DNA from 2 places in the Saccharomonospora cyanea NA-134 genome. Region 1 is predicted to be linked to the other one. Evidence: predicted binding sites of a transcription regulator. Region 1 holds the regulator's gene; the other holds the start of a gene.
The links. The regulator LexA, encoded in region 1, represses DNA repair genes until DNA is damaged. The targets are predictions, from matches to a motif close to CGAACACGTGTTCG.
Positions count from the first base shown of each region.

Region 2: the regulator LexA is predicted to act here: its motif matches at 4,063-4,076, upstream of SACCYDRAFT_RS24960 (phosphoenolpyruvate carboxykinase (GTP)).

Region 1 covers NZ_CM001440.1:3,828,587-3,835,720, reverse strand. Annotated here, with positions in the region: gene hflX (GTPase HflX) at 1-333, shown strand, start outside; gene SACCYDRAFT_RS17750 (hypothetical protein) at 349-1,380, shown strand; gene lexA (transcriptional repressor LexA) at 1,498-2,217, opposite strand; gene SACCYDRAFT_RS26425 (hypothetical protein) at 2,591-2,761, shown strand; gene nrdR (transcriptional regulator NrdR) at 3,078-3,557, shown strand; gene SACCYDRAFT_RS17730 (vitamin B12-dependent ribonucleotide reductase) at 3,612-6,482, shown strand; gene SACCYDRAFT_RS17725 (MFS transporter) at 6,671-7,134, shown strand, end outside.
Region 2 covers NZ_CM001440.1:5,323,947-5,331,080, forward strand. Annotated here, with positions in the region: gene SACCYDRAFT_RS24950 (Nramp family divalent metal transporter) at 1-1,055, shown strand, start outside; gene SACCYDRAFT_RS24955 (TIGR03621 family F420-dependent LLM class oxidoreductase) at 1,069-1,947, opposite strand; gene SACCYDRAFT_RS24960 (phosphoenolpyruvate carboxykinase (GTP)) at 2,033-3,868, opposite strand; gene SACCYDRAFT_RS24965 (hypothetical protein) at 4,203-4,913, opposite strand; gene SACCYDRAFT_RS24970 (dynamin family protein) at 5,034-6,887, opposite strand; gene grpE (nucleotide exchange factor GrpE) at 6,946-7,134, opposite strand, start outside.

The DNA.
Region 1 (7,134 bases):
GAGCTGGTGGTCGTCAACAAGGCCGACGTCGCCGACGAGGTGACCCTCGCGCGGCTGCGTAACCTGCTGCCCGACGCCGTGATCGTCTCGGCACACAGCGAGCAGGGACTCGACACGTTGGTGTCCGAGATCGCCGCGCGCCTGCCCCGGCCGGAGACGTTCGTGGAGGTCCTCGTGCCCTACACGCACGGTGAGCTCGTCGCGCGAGCACACGCGGACGGCGAGGTGCTGGCCGAGGAGCACAGGCCCGAGGGAACGCTGCTGAAGGCGAAGGTGTATCCGGAGCTCGCGGCTGCTCTTTCGGACTACGTCACGAACGGCTCACGCGTGTGACGCTAACGTAGCGGAGTGAGACGACTCGGCCTGGTCGTGGTGACGGCGGCACTCGTGACAGTGACACTGTCCGCAGGCACGCCCGTCGGACAGGTCGAGGACGTCCCGGTGGCCGCGCCCGAGGTGGTGTGCTCGGTCGACGATCCTCGGCTCGAGGAGCTGTCCGGGCTCGCCGCCGACACCGACCACGTGTACGCCGTGAGTGACGGCGGCACACAGGTCGAGGTCGCCGTTCTGGACGACGCCTGCCGGGTGCGAGAGGTGCTGACGGCTCCGACGGATCCGTACGACGTCGAGGACCTCGCACTCGGCCCCGGCGGGACCCTGTGGCTCGGCGACACCGGGGACAACCGTGGCCGACGCGAGACGGCGGCCGTGCACGCCCTGTCGCGGGACGGCACCTCCGTGCTGTATCGCCTCACGTATCCGGACGGTCCCCAGGACGCCGAGGCGCTCGTGGTGGACCACGCGGGCACGCCGTACATCATCACGAAGAACGTCGTCGGTTCCGCCCGCGTCTACCGTCCGGCCGAGCCGCTCGTCAGTCCTGGGCCGACCCCGCTCGAAGAGGTCGGTACGGTGTCGTTGCGGCCGACCGGGACGCAGGGAGGTCCGCTCGGGGCCGTGGGCACCGTGCTCGTCACGGGAGCCGCGCTGTCGGCGGACGGTAGCGTGGTAGCCCTGCGCACGTACACGGACGCCTACCTCTACCCGGTGGTCGACGGGGACGTCGCGGCGGCGTTCACCCGTGACCCGGTACGCGTTCCCCTGCCCGGCGAAGCACAGGGTGAGGCCATCGCCTTCACCCCCGACGGCACGCTTCTGTCCGCCAGCGAGGGCCGTGGCGAGCCGCTGCGAGCCGTTCGGGACGCCGTTTCGCTGGTGGGCGCCCAACCTGACGGCAGGGCCGAACCGAAGGATCGCGCGGCGAGTGCACCGGAGGAGCCGGTCGACCGGGAATCCGGTCTCGGCCTGGCTCCTGCCCTCGCCGTCGCCGCGGTCCTCGCCGCTGTGCTCGTGGCCTGGGGCAGCCGCCGCCGTCGGTAGGGCGGCGCGTGCCTGACCGAACCGAGGGAAGGGTTGGAAACGGCGCACGGAACACCCGCCCGTCTTTCCTCGGTGAGGAGTACGCCGGTGTTCACGCCGTTATCGCCGGACTCCCCTTCACAGTCGCCGTAGGACCGCGACGACCTTTCCGAGAATCGTGGCGTCGTCACCGGAAATCGGTTCGTACGCCTCGTTGTGCGGCATCAGCCAGACGTGCCCGTCGTCCTTGCGCTTGAACGTTTTCACCGTGGCCTCACCATCGATCATCGCTGCCACGATGTCGCCGTTCTCGGCGGTGGGCTGTTGCCGCACCACGACCCAGTCGCCGTCGGTGATGGCCGCGCCGATCATCGAGTCGCCGGTGACGCTGAGCAGGAAGACCTCACCCTCGCCGACGATGTCCTTCGGCAGCGGGAAGACGTCCTCGATCGCTTCCTCGGCGAGTACCGGCCCGCCCGCGGCGATACGGCCCACCAGCGGGACGAGAGCGGGCTCGCGGACCGGGTCCTCGGTCTGTGAGCCCGACGACGCGGCCGACCGCTCGCGGCCGATCGTCAGCATTCCCACCGCGCGCGGGCGATTGGCGTCGCGCCGTAGGTAACCCTTGCGCTGGAGCGCCTTCAATTGGTGGGAAACAGATGAGGTGGACGTGAGTCCGACAGCCTCCCCGATTTCCCGGACACTCGGCGGGTATCCGTACTTGTCCACCCAGGTCCTGATCACCTCGAGGACTTTCCGTTGGCGCGGTGTCAGGCTTTCGTCCGGGTTCTCGACCGTGCGCGGAAGGTCGGGGACCTCGCCGCCGCTCACGTCGTTGCCCGTTGTCTTGCGTGCCACCGCGATTTGCCTCCCAGTCGTAAGCCCGACCTGATGTGGGGCTTTTCGTACATCCGGTTGCGACGCTAGTCCGCTTCGTCGGGGATTTCAAACGTTTGTTCGAGCAACACGCCTTGGGTGCTCGATCTTCGCGCGTCTTGGTGGTACATGTTCGCACGGGTGTTCGAGGCGGTATGCGCTCGCCCGCGTGGTGGGTCCACGGCGCGGGGTGGACGGTCGAGCGGAAGAGGTGGCCGGCATGGTCGTGGTGACGAAGCGCTCAGATGTGGTCCGGGTGGCTCCGGCCCGCCCGCCGGCCGCGGGCGGTGGACGCTGCGCGCGTCGCCCTCCGACGCGGTCTCCGGTTGCTCCGGGGTTGCGGCGTGGTGGGGGCATGCGCGGTGATCCCACGAGGAGGGGACGGCGTTGCGGTGGTGCCCACTGGCCGTGGCTCGCGGTGGTGGCGCTCGTGGTGGCGGCGGCGGTCGTGGGCCTCGGACTCGTCGCCACGGACCCGGCGGTCGTGGGGCCCGGCCCCGGCGCGGCCGTTCCGAGCGCACCGTAGGCTGTCCGGGCCGCGTTCGAGCGGCCGCGGGGTGGCTCGCCGGGCGCGTGTCGGGGCGCGGCATCCTAGGTCGGATCTCACTCCGGTGAGGGAGGGGGTCGCGGTTGCGGTGGACCGGGCCGCGTCTTATGGTCGACCCCTACATCTAGTAGTTACATCGCTGTAATTGGTCCACAAGTTGGGGTAGGATCGGTTCTACGTTCACTGTCGGTGGTGTCCGGTCGTGGCGTGGACGACACTCACGCGCGGTACGCCGTGGAGTGCGTTGTCGGTGGCGTTCCTGCTGTGCAGGGGATGTTTCGGGAGGTGTTCGACTGTGCGGTGTCCGTTCTGTCGGCACGCGGACTCCCGGGTCGTCGATTCCCGTGAGGTGGACGAGGGCCAGGCGATCCGACGGCGTCGGTCGTGCTCGGCCTGCGGCCGCCGGTTCACCACGTCGGAGACGATGGTGCTCGCCGTCGTCAAGCGGTCGGGAGTGACCGAGCAGTTCAGCCGGGACAAGGTGGTTCGGGGAGTGCGGCGGGCCTGTCAGGGCCGTCCTGTCGACGACGACGCTCTGAAACAGCTCGCTCAGAAGGTCGAGGACTCGATCAGGGCGGCTGGGGTCGCGGAGATTCCGAGCCACGAGGTGGGTCTCGCCATTCTGGGCCCACTCAGGGAACTCGACACCGTCGCGTACCTGAGGTTCGCGAGCGTCTACCGGTCCTTCTCGTCGATCGAGGACTTCGAAGCCGAGATCAAGAACCTGCGTGAGGCGATCGCCGAGTCCTCGGCCCAGCAGGACCACAGCGAGTGAGGACGCGGACGACGGGTCACGTCGCCGCCAGTTTCTAACGCGGGAGTGGGAGTCATGACAGAAACCGTGGGGGTCGGCGCGGAATCCTCGCCGAAGCCGAGCAAGAAGCGCGGCGGCTCGGGCTCGCGCAAGGGGCTGCGCATCCAACGCGTCTACACCACCGAGGGCGTGCACCCCTACGACGAGGTGCGGTGGGAGCGGCGCGACGTCGTCATGACCAACTGGCGTGACGGCACGGTGAACTTCGAGCAGCGCGGTGTGGAGTTCCCGGAGTTCTGGTCGGTCAACGCGACGAACATCGTCACCAGCAAGTACTTCCGCGGCGCGGTGGGCAGCCCCGAGCGCGAGAACAGCCTCAAGCAGCTCATCGACCGTGTCGTCAAGACCTACGTCAAGGCGGGCCTGGAGCACGGCTACTTCGCCGGTGCCGCCGACGCCGAGGTCTTCGAGCACGAGCTGACCTGGATGCTGCTCCACCAGGTGTTCAGCTTCAACTCGCCGGTGTGGTTCAACGTCGGTACGAGCTCGAAGCAGCAGGTCAGTGCGTGCTTCATCCTGTCGGTCGACGACAACATGGACTCGATCCTCAACTGGTACCGGGAAGAGGGTCTGATCTTCAAGGGCGGTTCGGGCGCGGGCCTGAACCTCTCCCGCATCCGCTCCTCGCGGGAGCTGCTGTCGTCCGGTGGCACGGCGTCGGGCCCGGTGTCGTTCATGCGCGGCGCGGACGCCTCCGCGGGCACCATCAAGTCGGGCGGCGCGACCCGTCGGGCGGCCAAGATGGTCGTGCTCGACGTGGACCACCCCGACGTCGAGGAGTTCATCGAGACCAAGGCGAAGGAAGAGCACAAGATCCGCGTGCTCCGTGATGCCGGTTTCGACATGGACCTCGGCGGCGCGGACATCTCGTCGGTGCAGTACCAGAACGCCAACAACTCGGTGCGCGTGTCCGACGAGTTCATGCAGGCTGTGGAGACCGGTGGCGCGTTCGGTCTCCGGTCACGGACCACCGGTGAGGTTCTCGAGCAGGTCGACGCCAAGGGCCTGTTCCGCAAGATGGCGCAGGCGGCCTGGGAGTGCGCCGACCCGGGGCTGCAGTACGACGACACCATCAACGACTGGCACACGTGCCCCGAGTCGGGACGTATCACCGCCTCGAACCCGTGCTCCGAGTACATGCACCTGGACAACTCCAGCTGCAACCTCGCCTCACTGAACCTGCTCAAGTTCCTGCGCGAGGACGGCACGTTCGACGCGGAGTTGTTCGTCAAGGCCGTCGAGCTGGTCATCACGGCGATGGACATCTCGATCTGCTTCGCCGACTTCCCCACCGAGCCGATCGCGGAGACCACGCGCAAGTTCCGCCAGCTCGGCATCGGGTACGCGAACCTCGGCGCGCTGCTGATGGCGACGGGCCACGCGTACGACTCCGAGGGTGGGCGCGCGCTCGCCGCGTCGATCACCTCGCTGATGACGGCGGTGTCGTACCGGCGGTCCGCGGAGCTCGCCGGTGTGGTGGGTCCGTACGAGGGTTACGCCCGTAACGCCGAACCGCACCAGCGCGTGATGCGCAAGCACGCGGCGGCCAACGAACTCGTCCGCACCTACCACCACAACGACGCGGCGGTGCGTGCGCTGGCGACGCGGGAGTGGGAGCGGGGCATCGAGATCGGTATGAACAGCGGCTGGCGCAACGCGCAGGCCAGCGTGCTCGCCCCCACCGGCACCATCGGCTTCATGATGGACTGCGACACCACCGGTATCGAGCCGGACTTCTCGCTGGTGAAGTTCAAGAAGCTGGTCGGCGGCGGGTCCATGCAGATCGTGAACAACGCAGTGCCGCGTGCCCTGCGCTCGCTGGGCTACCAGGAGGAGCAGGTCGAGGCGATCGTCGACTACATCGCCGAGCACGGCCACGTGGTCGACGCGCCGGGGCTGCGCCCGGAGCACTACGAGGTGTTCGACTGCGCCGTCGGTGAGCGTTCGATCGCGCCGATGGGTCACGTGCGGATGATGGCGGCCGTGCAGCCGTTCCTGTCCGGCGCGATCTCCAAGACGGTCAACATGCCCGAGTCGGCGACCGTGGAGGACGTCGAGGAGATCTACTTCCAGGGTTGGAAGCTCGGGCTGAAGGCGCTGGCGATCTACCGCGACAACTGCAAGGTGGGCCAGCCGCTGTCGACGGCCAAGAAGGACAAGGCCGAGCCGGAGGGCAAGGCCGAGGAGAACAAGGTCGTCGAGTACCGGCCGGTGCGCAAGCGCCTGCCGAAGAAGCGCCCGAGCCAGACGGTGTCCTTCACCGTGGGTGGGGCCGAGGGCTACCTGACGGCCGGTTCGTACCCGGACGACGGGCTCGGTGAGATCTTCGTCAAGCTCGGCAAGCAGGGTTCCACCCTGGCCGGTGTCATGGACGCGTTCTCCATGTCGATCTCCGTGGGGCTCCAGTACGGCATCCCGCTCGAGTTCTACGTCCAGAAGTTCCAGAACCTGCGCTTCGAGCCGGCGGGCATGACCGACGACCCGGACGTGCGGATGGCCACGAGCGTGCTGGACTACCTGTTCCGCAGGCTCGCGCTCGACTACCTGCCGTACGAGAAGCGTGCGCAGCTCGGCATCTTCACCGCCGACGAGCGGTCGGCACAGGTCGAGGCCGAGTACGGCGGCGGCAGCGCTGAGCCGGAGAACGTGGACCTGGACGCCCTGCGCAGCAGCGTCGAGGCCGGTGGTGAGCAGTCGAGTGCCGACGCTCCCGCGAAGGCGGGCGACCGTCCGGCCAGGGAGGCACAGACCACCACCGAACTGGTCGAGTTGCAGCTCGGCAAGGCGGCTGACGCGCCCCTGTGCATGACGTGCGGCACGAAGATGCGTCCCGCCGGATCGTGCTACGCGTGTGAGGGCTGCGGCGCCACCTCCGGCTGCAGCTGACGGATTCCGCGGACGGGGGAGTCGGCCCGGTGGGTCGGCTCCCCCGTCGTGTTCCGGCCGCGTGGGGAGCGGTGACGGCTCGGAAGATCGGCCGGAGGATCACCGGGTTACCCACAGTCGCCAGTGACGCCACAGGCACTGCGCTACCGTAGTTATGTACTGGACAATACAAAACTTCGGAGGACGCGGTGCCTCGTGCCGTCTACATCCTGTCGCTGGGGATCTTCACCATGGTCACCAGCGAGTTCGCCGTCGCGGGACTGCTGTCGCCCGTGGCCGCCGGACTGGGCGTGTCCGTTCCCCAGGCCGGGTACCTCATCACCGCCTTCGCCGCCGCGATGGCACTCGGAGGGCCCGTGCTGACCATGGTTCTGAGCCGGCGGGCGCCGAAACCCGCGCTCCTGGCCCTGTTCGCCACGTTCGGGATCGGCAACGTCCTCGCCGCCGTCGCCCCGAACTACGCGGTGATGTTCGTGGCACGGGTGATCACCGGCATGGCCGCCCAGGCGTTCTTCGGGCTCGCCGTCTCGCTCGCGGCACAACTCACGCGCCCGGAGGTCCGTGGTCGAGCCGTCGCGGTCGTCATGAACGGGCTCATGCTCGGCACGTTGCTGGGACTGCCGATGTCCACGGTGGTCGGTGAGAACTTCGG
Region 2 (7,134 bases), 1.5 Mb from region 1:
TGGCGGGCTGGCGCACCCTGGGCAGGTGGGTGCTCGTCTACTTCGGCGCCTACGCCGTTGTGTGGGGTTTCGTCTACGGGGCCACGGCGATGTCGGCCTCGGGGCTGCCGTTGAACGCGCTCATGCCGGGGCTGTCGGTGCGGTACTGGGCGATGATCTGCGGTGTGCTCGGCTTCGTACTCGTGTGGTTCGGGCGCTACGCCGTCATCGAGAAGATCATGACGGTGCTCGTCGGCATCATGTTCGTCACGGTGGTGGGCACCGCGGTGCTGGTGGCGCCCAACCTGCTCGAAGCGAGCGAGGGGCTGGTGCCCACGCTCCCCGAGGGGTCGCTGGTGTACGTCCTGGGCCTGGTCGGCGGCGTCGGCGGCACCATCACCATGGCGGCGTACGGCTATTGGACCATCGCCAAGGGCTGGCACTCGCCGCGCTGGCTGTCCATGATGCGGCTCGACAACGCGGTCGGCTACGTCACCACGGGCGTTTTCGTCGTCGCCATGCTGGTCGTCGGTGCGGAACTCCTGCTGCACCAGGAGATCGTGTCCGGTGACGAGGGCCTGCTGTACCTGGGCGACAAACTCGCCCAGGACTACGGGCAGTGGGCGCGCATCCCCTTCCTGATCGGCTTCTTCTCCGTGTCGTTCACCTCGCTGATCGGGGTGTGGAACGGCGTGAGCCTGCTGTTCGCCGACTGGTGGCGTACCTGGCGCCTGCCCGCGCACATCAAGGGCACCGAGGATGCCGAGCTCGACCTCGACGACTACGCGCGTAAGGCCGGCGACCGCAGTCCCGTGTTCCGCGGCTACCTGGTGTGGTTGACGTTCCCGCCGATGGCGCTGTTGTTCCTCGACCGCCCGTTCCAGCTGACCGTGGCCTACGGTGCCCTCGGCGCGTTGTTCATGCCGTTCCTCGCAGGCACGCTGCTGGTGCTGCTGAACTCGCGTCGCGTCGTGCCTGAGGGCCGGTCCCGCTGGGTGTCGAACACGCTGTTGGCCGTATGCCTCGCGCTGTTCGCCTACCTGGCCGTGGACCAGCTCGTCGGGCTGTTCGACTGAGCGGGCCGGGTGGTCAGCGCAGCCGCTCGAACACCGCGGCGAAGTCGGCCAGGCCGTCGTCCAGCACGGTGAAGTAGCTGATGCCGTACCGCGCACGGTGGGCACGCAGTTGTTCGGCGATCTCGTCGAGCGTGCCCACCAGCAGGTACGGCAGCCGCCCCAACCACTCCGCCGACACCTCCCCGAACTCGCGGGCGAGGTCATCCAGCGCGGCGCGTCGGTCGTCGGTCACCACGACCCGCTGTACGAGCAGGTTGTACTCCAGCTCGTCGGCCCGCTCGCCCGCCGCCTTACGCACGAACTCGACCCGCTCGTCCAGCTCGTCGGCGTCCGCGAGGACCGGACCGGAAGGCTGGAACGAGATGCCCGTGAACCCCACGATGTCGGCTTCCCGCGCGGCGAGCCGCAACATGCGGTCGCCGTGCCCGCCCAGCAGGAGCGGCGGAGCAGGGCGCTGCGCCGGGGCGGGCTCCAGCTCGGCGAAGGTACGGCGAAGCTCGGCGATGGTGTGCCTGAGGTGGTCGATCCTCGCGCCTGGACTCGGGAACGGAATCCCCGCCGCGTCGAACTCCTCCTTGACGTAGCCGGTGCCGAGCCCCAGGTCCAGCCTGCCGTCGACGAGCTGGTCGGTGCTCGCGACGTCTCGGGCCAGCAGCACCGGGTTGTAGAAAGCCGCGTTGAGGACGAAGGTGCCGAGGCGTACCCGGCTGGTGACCTGCGCCGCGAGGGCCAGCGCCGGGAAAGGCGCGGAAACGCCCAGGTGGTCGGGCACGCACACGACGTCGTAACCGAGTCGCTCGGCCTCGCGTGCTCTGTCGACCAGCTCGTCGCGCGTGGTGAACCGCATCAGGTTCACACCGAAGCGGAACGGCTTGTGCTCGTTGTCTGCCACACGAGCACGGTAGAGGACCGGAAGACACCGGAAGGCCACCTTCGCGATGAGCGAACGGCGGCCTTCCGGGTGTCCTGACGCGACTTCAGCCCAGTCGCTGCTTCATCGCTTCCAGTTCGTCGAGCAGCGCGGACGGAACCTTGTCACGGCCGATCTTGTCGAACCACTCCTCGATGAGCGGAATCTCCTGGCGCCACTCCTCGGGGTCGACGTCCAGCGCGGCCTGGATGTCGGCCAGCGGCTCCTCCAGGCCGTCGAGGTCGAGGTCTTCGGCCTTCGGCACGAAACCCACCGGAGTCTCCTGCGCCGAAGCCTTGCCCTCGATCCGCTCGATGATCCACTTGAGCACGCGGGAGTTCTCGGAGAAGCCCGGCCACAGGAACCGGCGGTCGTCACCGCGACGGAACCAGTTGACGTAGAAGATCTTGGGAAGCTGCGCGTTGTCGGCGTGCTTGCCGATCTCCAGCCAGTGCTGGAAGTAGTCACCGACGTGGTAACCGAGGAACGGCAGCATCGCCATCGGGTCGCGGCGCACCTCGCCGACCTTGCCCGCGGCCGCGGCCGTCTTCTCCGACGACATCGTGGCGCCCATGAACACGCCGTGCTGCCAGTCGCGGGCCTCGTTCACCAGCGGGACCGTGGTGGCCCGGCGACCGCCGAACAGGATCGCCGAGATCGGCACGCCCTGCGGGTCGTCCCACTCCGGCGCGAGGATGGGGCACTGCGACATCGGCGTGCAGTAGCGCGAGTTCGGGTGCGCGGCGGGCTCGCCCGCCTCGCCGTCGGCGGGCGTCCAGTCCTCGCCCTTCCACGAGGTCAGGTGCTCGGGCCTGGAGGACATGCCCTCCCACCACACGTCGCCGTCGTCGGTCAGGGCCACGTTGGTGAACACCGTGTTGCCCTTCTCGATGGTCTTCATCGCGTTCGGGTTGGTGTGGTCGTCGGTGCCGGGCGCGACACCGAAGAACCCGAACTCCGGGTTGACGGCGTACAGCCTGCCGTCGGAGCCGAAGCGCATCCACGCGATGTCGTCACCGAGCGTCTCGGCACGCCAGCCCGGGATGGTCGGTTGGAGCATCGCCAGGTTGGTCTTGCCGCAGGCGCTGGGGAACGCCGCCGCGACGTAGTACGCCTTGTTCTCCGGGGAGATCAGCTTGAGGATCAGCATGTGCTCGGCCAGCCAGCCCTCGTCGCGGGCCATCACCGAGGCGATGCGCAGCGAGTAGCACTTCTTGCCGAGCAGCGAGTTGCCGCCGTAGCCGGAGCCGTAGCTCCAGATCGTGCGGCTCTCGGGGAAGTGACTGATGTACTTCGTGTCGTTGCAGGGCCAGGGCACGTCCTTCTCGCCCGGCTCCAGCGGCTTGCCGACCGAGTGCAACGCGGGCACGAACTCGCGCTCGGTGCCGTCGGGGGCGATGAACTTGTCCAGCGCGGCCCTGCCCATCCGCGTCATGACCCGCATCGACGCGACGACGTAGGCGAAGTCGGTGATCTCGATGCCGAGCTTCGGGTCGTCGGCCCCGAGCGGACCCATGCAGAACGGGATGACGTACATCGTGCGACCACGCATGCAGCCCCGGTAGAGCTCGGTCATCGTGGCCTTCATCCGCTCCGGGTCCATCCAGTTGTTGGTGGGCCCCGCGTCGGACTCCCGTTCGGAGCAGATGAACGTCCGCTCCTCGACACGCGCGACGTCGCTCGGGTCGGAGGCCGCCCAGTAGGAGTTGGGTTTGGCCTTCAGCGGCACGAAGGTGCCGGCTTCGACGAGCTCGGCGTTGATGCGCTCGGCCTCTTCGTCGGAGCCGTCCACCCACACGACCCGGTCGGGCGTGGTGAGCTCGGCGACCTCCCGAACCCAGGAGAGCACGCCGCTGTGTGTCGTTGGCGCCTTCTCAAGACCGGGGATGGCTACTGCAGTCATCTCTTACTCCTGTCTTCGACGACAAAAGCCCACACGCCGGACGCAGCTCGCGCGTCCGGATGCGGGCTCCGTTGCCGGCGACCGAATGGCTCAAAGCGCACCGACAAGCGGTGTGCTGGCATTTGGGATGCCCCGAGAGTAGCGGTCTGACACGGAGGAACAGTGGTCCTGAAGAGTCGGTTCTCTCACAAGAACGATAAGGTGATCGATTCAGTTTCGGCTGAATCGGGCAAGTGTGAAAGATGTTCCGGAACGCCCGGAAAACAGAAAAAGGCTCGACGCGCGTCGCGCCGAGCCTCCACGAACCACCTTTTTGTCGCTTTTTTCGGGCGAATCAGTTCTGGCTGATCCACTGCCCCGTGGTCGAGTCGATGCGTGCGACACCTTCCAGCGGCTGGGGCCCGCCCCACGCGCTGTCGGCACCGTCGGAGCCGTCCGCACCGGCCGGACCGACGCTGTCGATCTCGACCCACTCGCCGTCCCCGGAGTGCTCGTAGGTCACCGCGTTGCCGTGGTTGTCGATCTCCACCGCGACGTCGGCGTCACCGTCGCCGTCGGTGTCGGTGAAGGCCAGCGTGGTGCCGTCGTCGGTGGTGACCACGGCGGTGTCGTTCACGCCGTTCTGGTCGGTGTCCACCGTGGCGGGACCGACCTCGACGTCCCCGTCGCCCAGATCGGCCGTGATCGTGCCACCCGTGCTGGTCTGCGTGTCGGCGCTGTCATCTCCGGCGGGAGCGCCTCCCGAAACGTCGCCGGCCTCGCCGACCCAGTCACCACTCGCGTCGTCGTACTCCGCGAACGCCGTCGTCTGCCCCGACTCGTCCACCGCGAGGTACGCGTCGGCGTCGCCGTCACCGTCGGTGTCGACGAACGCCTGGAGCGACCCGTCCGCGTGCTGGATGACCGCGGTGTCGTCGACACCGTCCTCGTCCATGTCGAAGTTGATCTCCGCCGAGTACTCCTCGCCCTCGACGGTGATCAGCATGTCGTCGGACGTTCCCCCGGGGCCGGCGGCCTCGGTCCCACCACTCTCCTCAGCCCACACTGGTGTTACTCCCCCTCCGGTCAGGGCACGGCTTCCTGTGTTCTCTGCTAGGACTCACCGTAGGCACATTCGGTTCCCGAACCAAGAGCGTCGGAGCCGGCGACGGCTCCGACGGCCGGCTCAGTCCTGCCGCGGCCGGTCCCGCAACGCCCTGATGCGGTGGAGGAAGGCTTCGGCCTGCTGCACACCCTCGCGGACCTCCTTGGCCCGGCGCGACACCTGGGTCAGCTTCCGTGCCCGCTCCTTCTCGTCCAGCTTGATCGTGGTGTCGAGTTCCTTCAGCTCGGCCTCGATCGCCTCGATGCGCCTGCTCAGCGCGTCGTCCAACGCGAGAGCGAGCTGCTGTTCGGCCTCGATGAGCTGCTCGGCGACGAGCTGGTCGAGCATCGAGCGGGCCTCCGCGATCGACTCGATGAGCCACTGCTTGGCATGCTGCTTGTCCGCGGCGTGGCGGCGGGTGCGTGCCATCCACCAGCCTGCCCCCAGCCCGATCACGATCGTGGCCGGAAGCACCACCGGGGTGAACAGGGCCGCGCTGACGAACGGCGCCGCCACCAGTTTGGCCGCGCCCGCGCCCCCGGAGACACCCATGAACACGAGCAGCTTGTCCTCGGCCGTCGGCGGGCGCTTGTCCGGAGGCCGAAGCACCACCAAGGGCCCGACCCCGCGCGCCAGTTGCCCCCGGATCACGGCGAGTTCCTCCGGCGAGAACAGATCGGCCAGCACGGCCTCGGTGACCTGGTTGATCCGCTGCGCGAGCAGACCCGACACGCGTTGCGACACCGACTGCAGGGATGCGTCGACCTGCTGCGGGAGCGCGGCCAAATCCTCCCGGTTCGCCGCGTCGATGCGCTGCCGGAAGTGCGCCTGCGCCTCGCGCATCCGCCTGCTGACCTCGTGCCCCAGCTCCACGCGAGCGCGTTGCACCTCGCCGCGCATCCGGAGCTGCCAGCCCTTCGTGGAGGAGCGCCGGTCGGAGACGAGCTGGTCGCGGCGCTGACGGAGCTTGTTCGCCTCGGACTCCCCCGAGGTCAGCGCCCGTTCCTGGGAGGCCAGTCTCACCTGCTGCTCGCCCAGCGCACTCGACAGCGCCCGCAGTGTGTTCGCCTCGCCGAGCATCACCGAACGCCCCACCAACAGCTCCTGCAACGCGGTCTGCAACTCGGCGACACCCGACTTCTCCCGCAGCATGGCCGCGGCCTGCTCGCTCGGGGCCTTGGCCGCCAGCTCGAACATCCGCGCCGACACCGGGTGGATCGGCGCGTCGGCGAACCTCGGTGCGTGCTCGGCGAGCAACTCCCGGTCGGCGTCCAGGATCTGCCGCCAGCCCCGGAACTGGTCGGTCTTCGACAGGGCGAACACGACCGTCTCGACGCGGTCGGCCATCGTCGCCAGGAAACTCAGCTCCGGCGCCGTGAACGGAGCCGAGGCGTCGACCACGAACAGCAGCGCGGTGGCTCCCGCCGCCGCCTCCATGGCGAGCTCACCGTGGGCGGAGTCCAGTCCGCCGACCCCGGGCGTGTCCACCACGCTGATGCGCTCCAGCAACGGCACCGGGCCGCTCACCTCGACGTAGCGGGGCGGAAGCTGCCCCTCCGGCAGTTCACGACGCGCGCACACCCAGCGGTCGAGCTCGTCGAGTTCGAAACCGACCGGCGCCAACTGACCCGGGTAGCACGCCTTCGCCTGCCATTCGGTGGAATGCTCGAACACCAGGTAGGTCGCCGTGGCCACCTCGGCCTCGACCGGTGACAGCCCCGGCTTCGCCAAGAGAGCGTTGACCAGCGAACTCTTGCCCCGGTTGGTCTCGCCGACCACCACGACCGACGGTTTCGCGGTCCTCGCGCCGCGCTGGTCCTCCACCCACTTGGCCGTCCGCGGATCGAGGTCCCGCAACAACGCGAGCAGCGACTCACGCGCTTTCCTCACCTGCGCGGGCAGGCTCGGCTTGCCGATCGAAGGTGCCGTGCTCACGAGCCGAAACCCTATCGCGGCACCGTCTGAGACCCCGAGGCATCGGACGGCGAAGCCGTCAGCGGCGGGTGTACACGGTGACGACCGGCGCCCGCAGCAGGCGGTCGTGGTCGACGAACCCCACCACCTCGGTCTCCGCGACGGTGCCCTCGAGAGTCACGTCGTCGGTCGGCACCGCACCTCCCGCCTCATGCACGGACGGGTCGAAACGCTGGCCGTCAGGCCGCATGGCGTGCACCCCGATGCC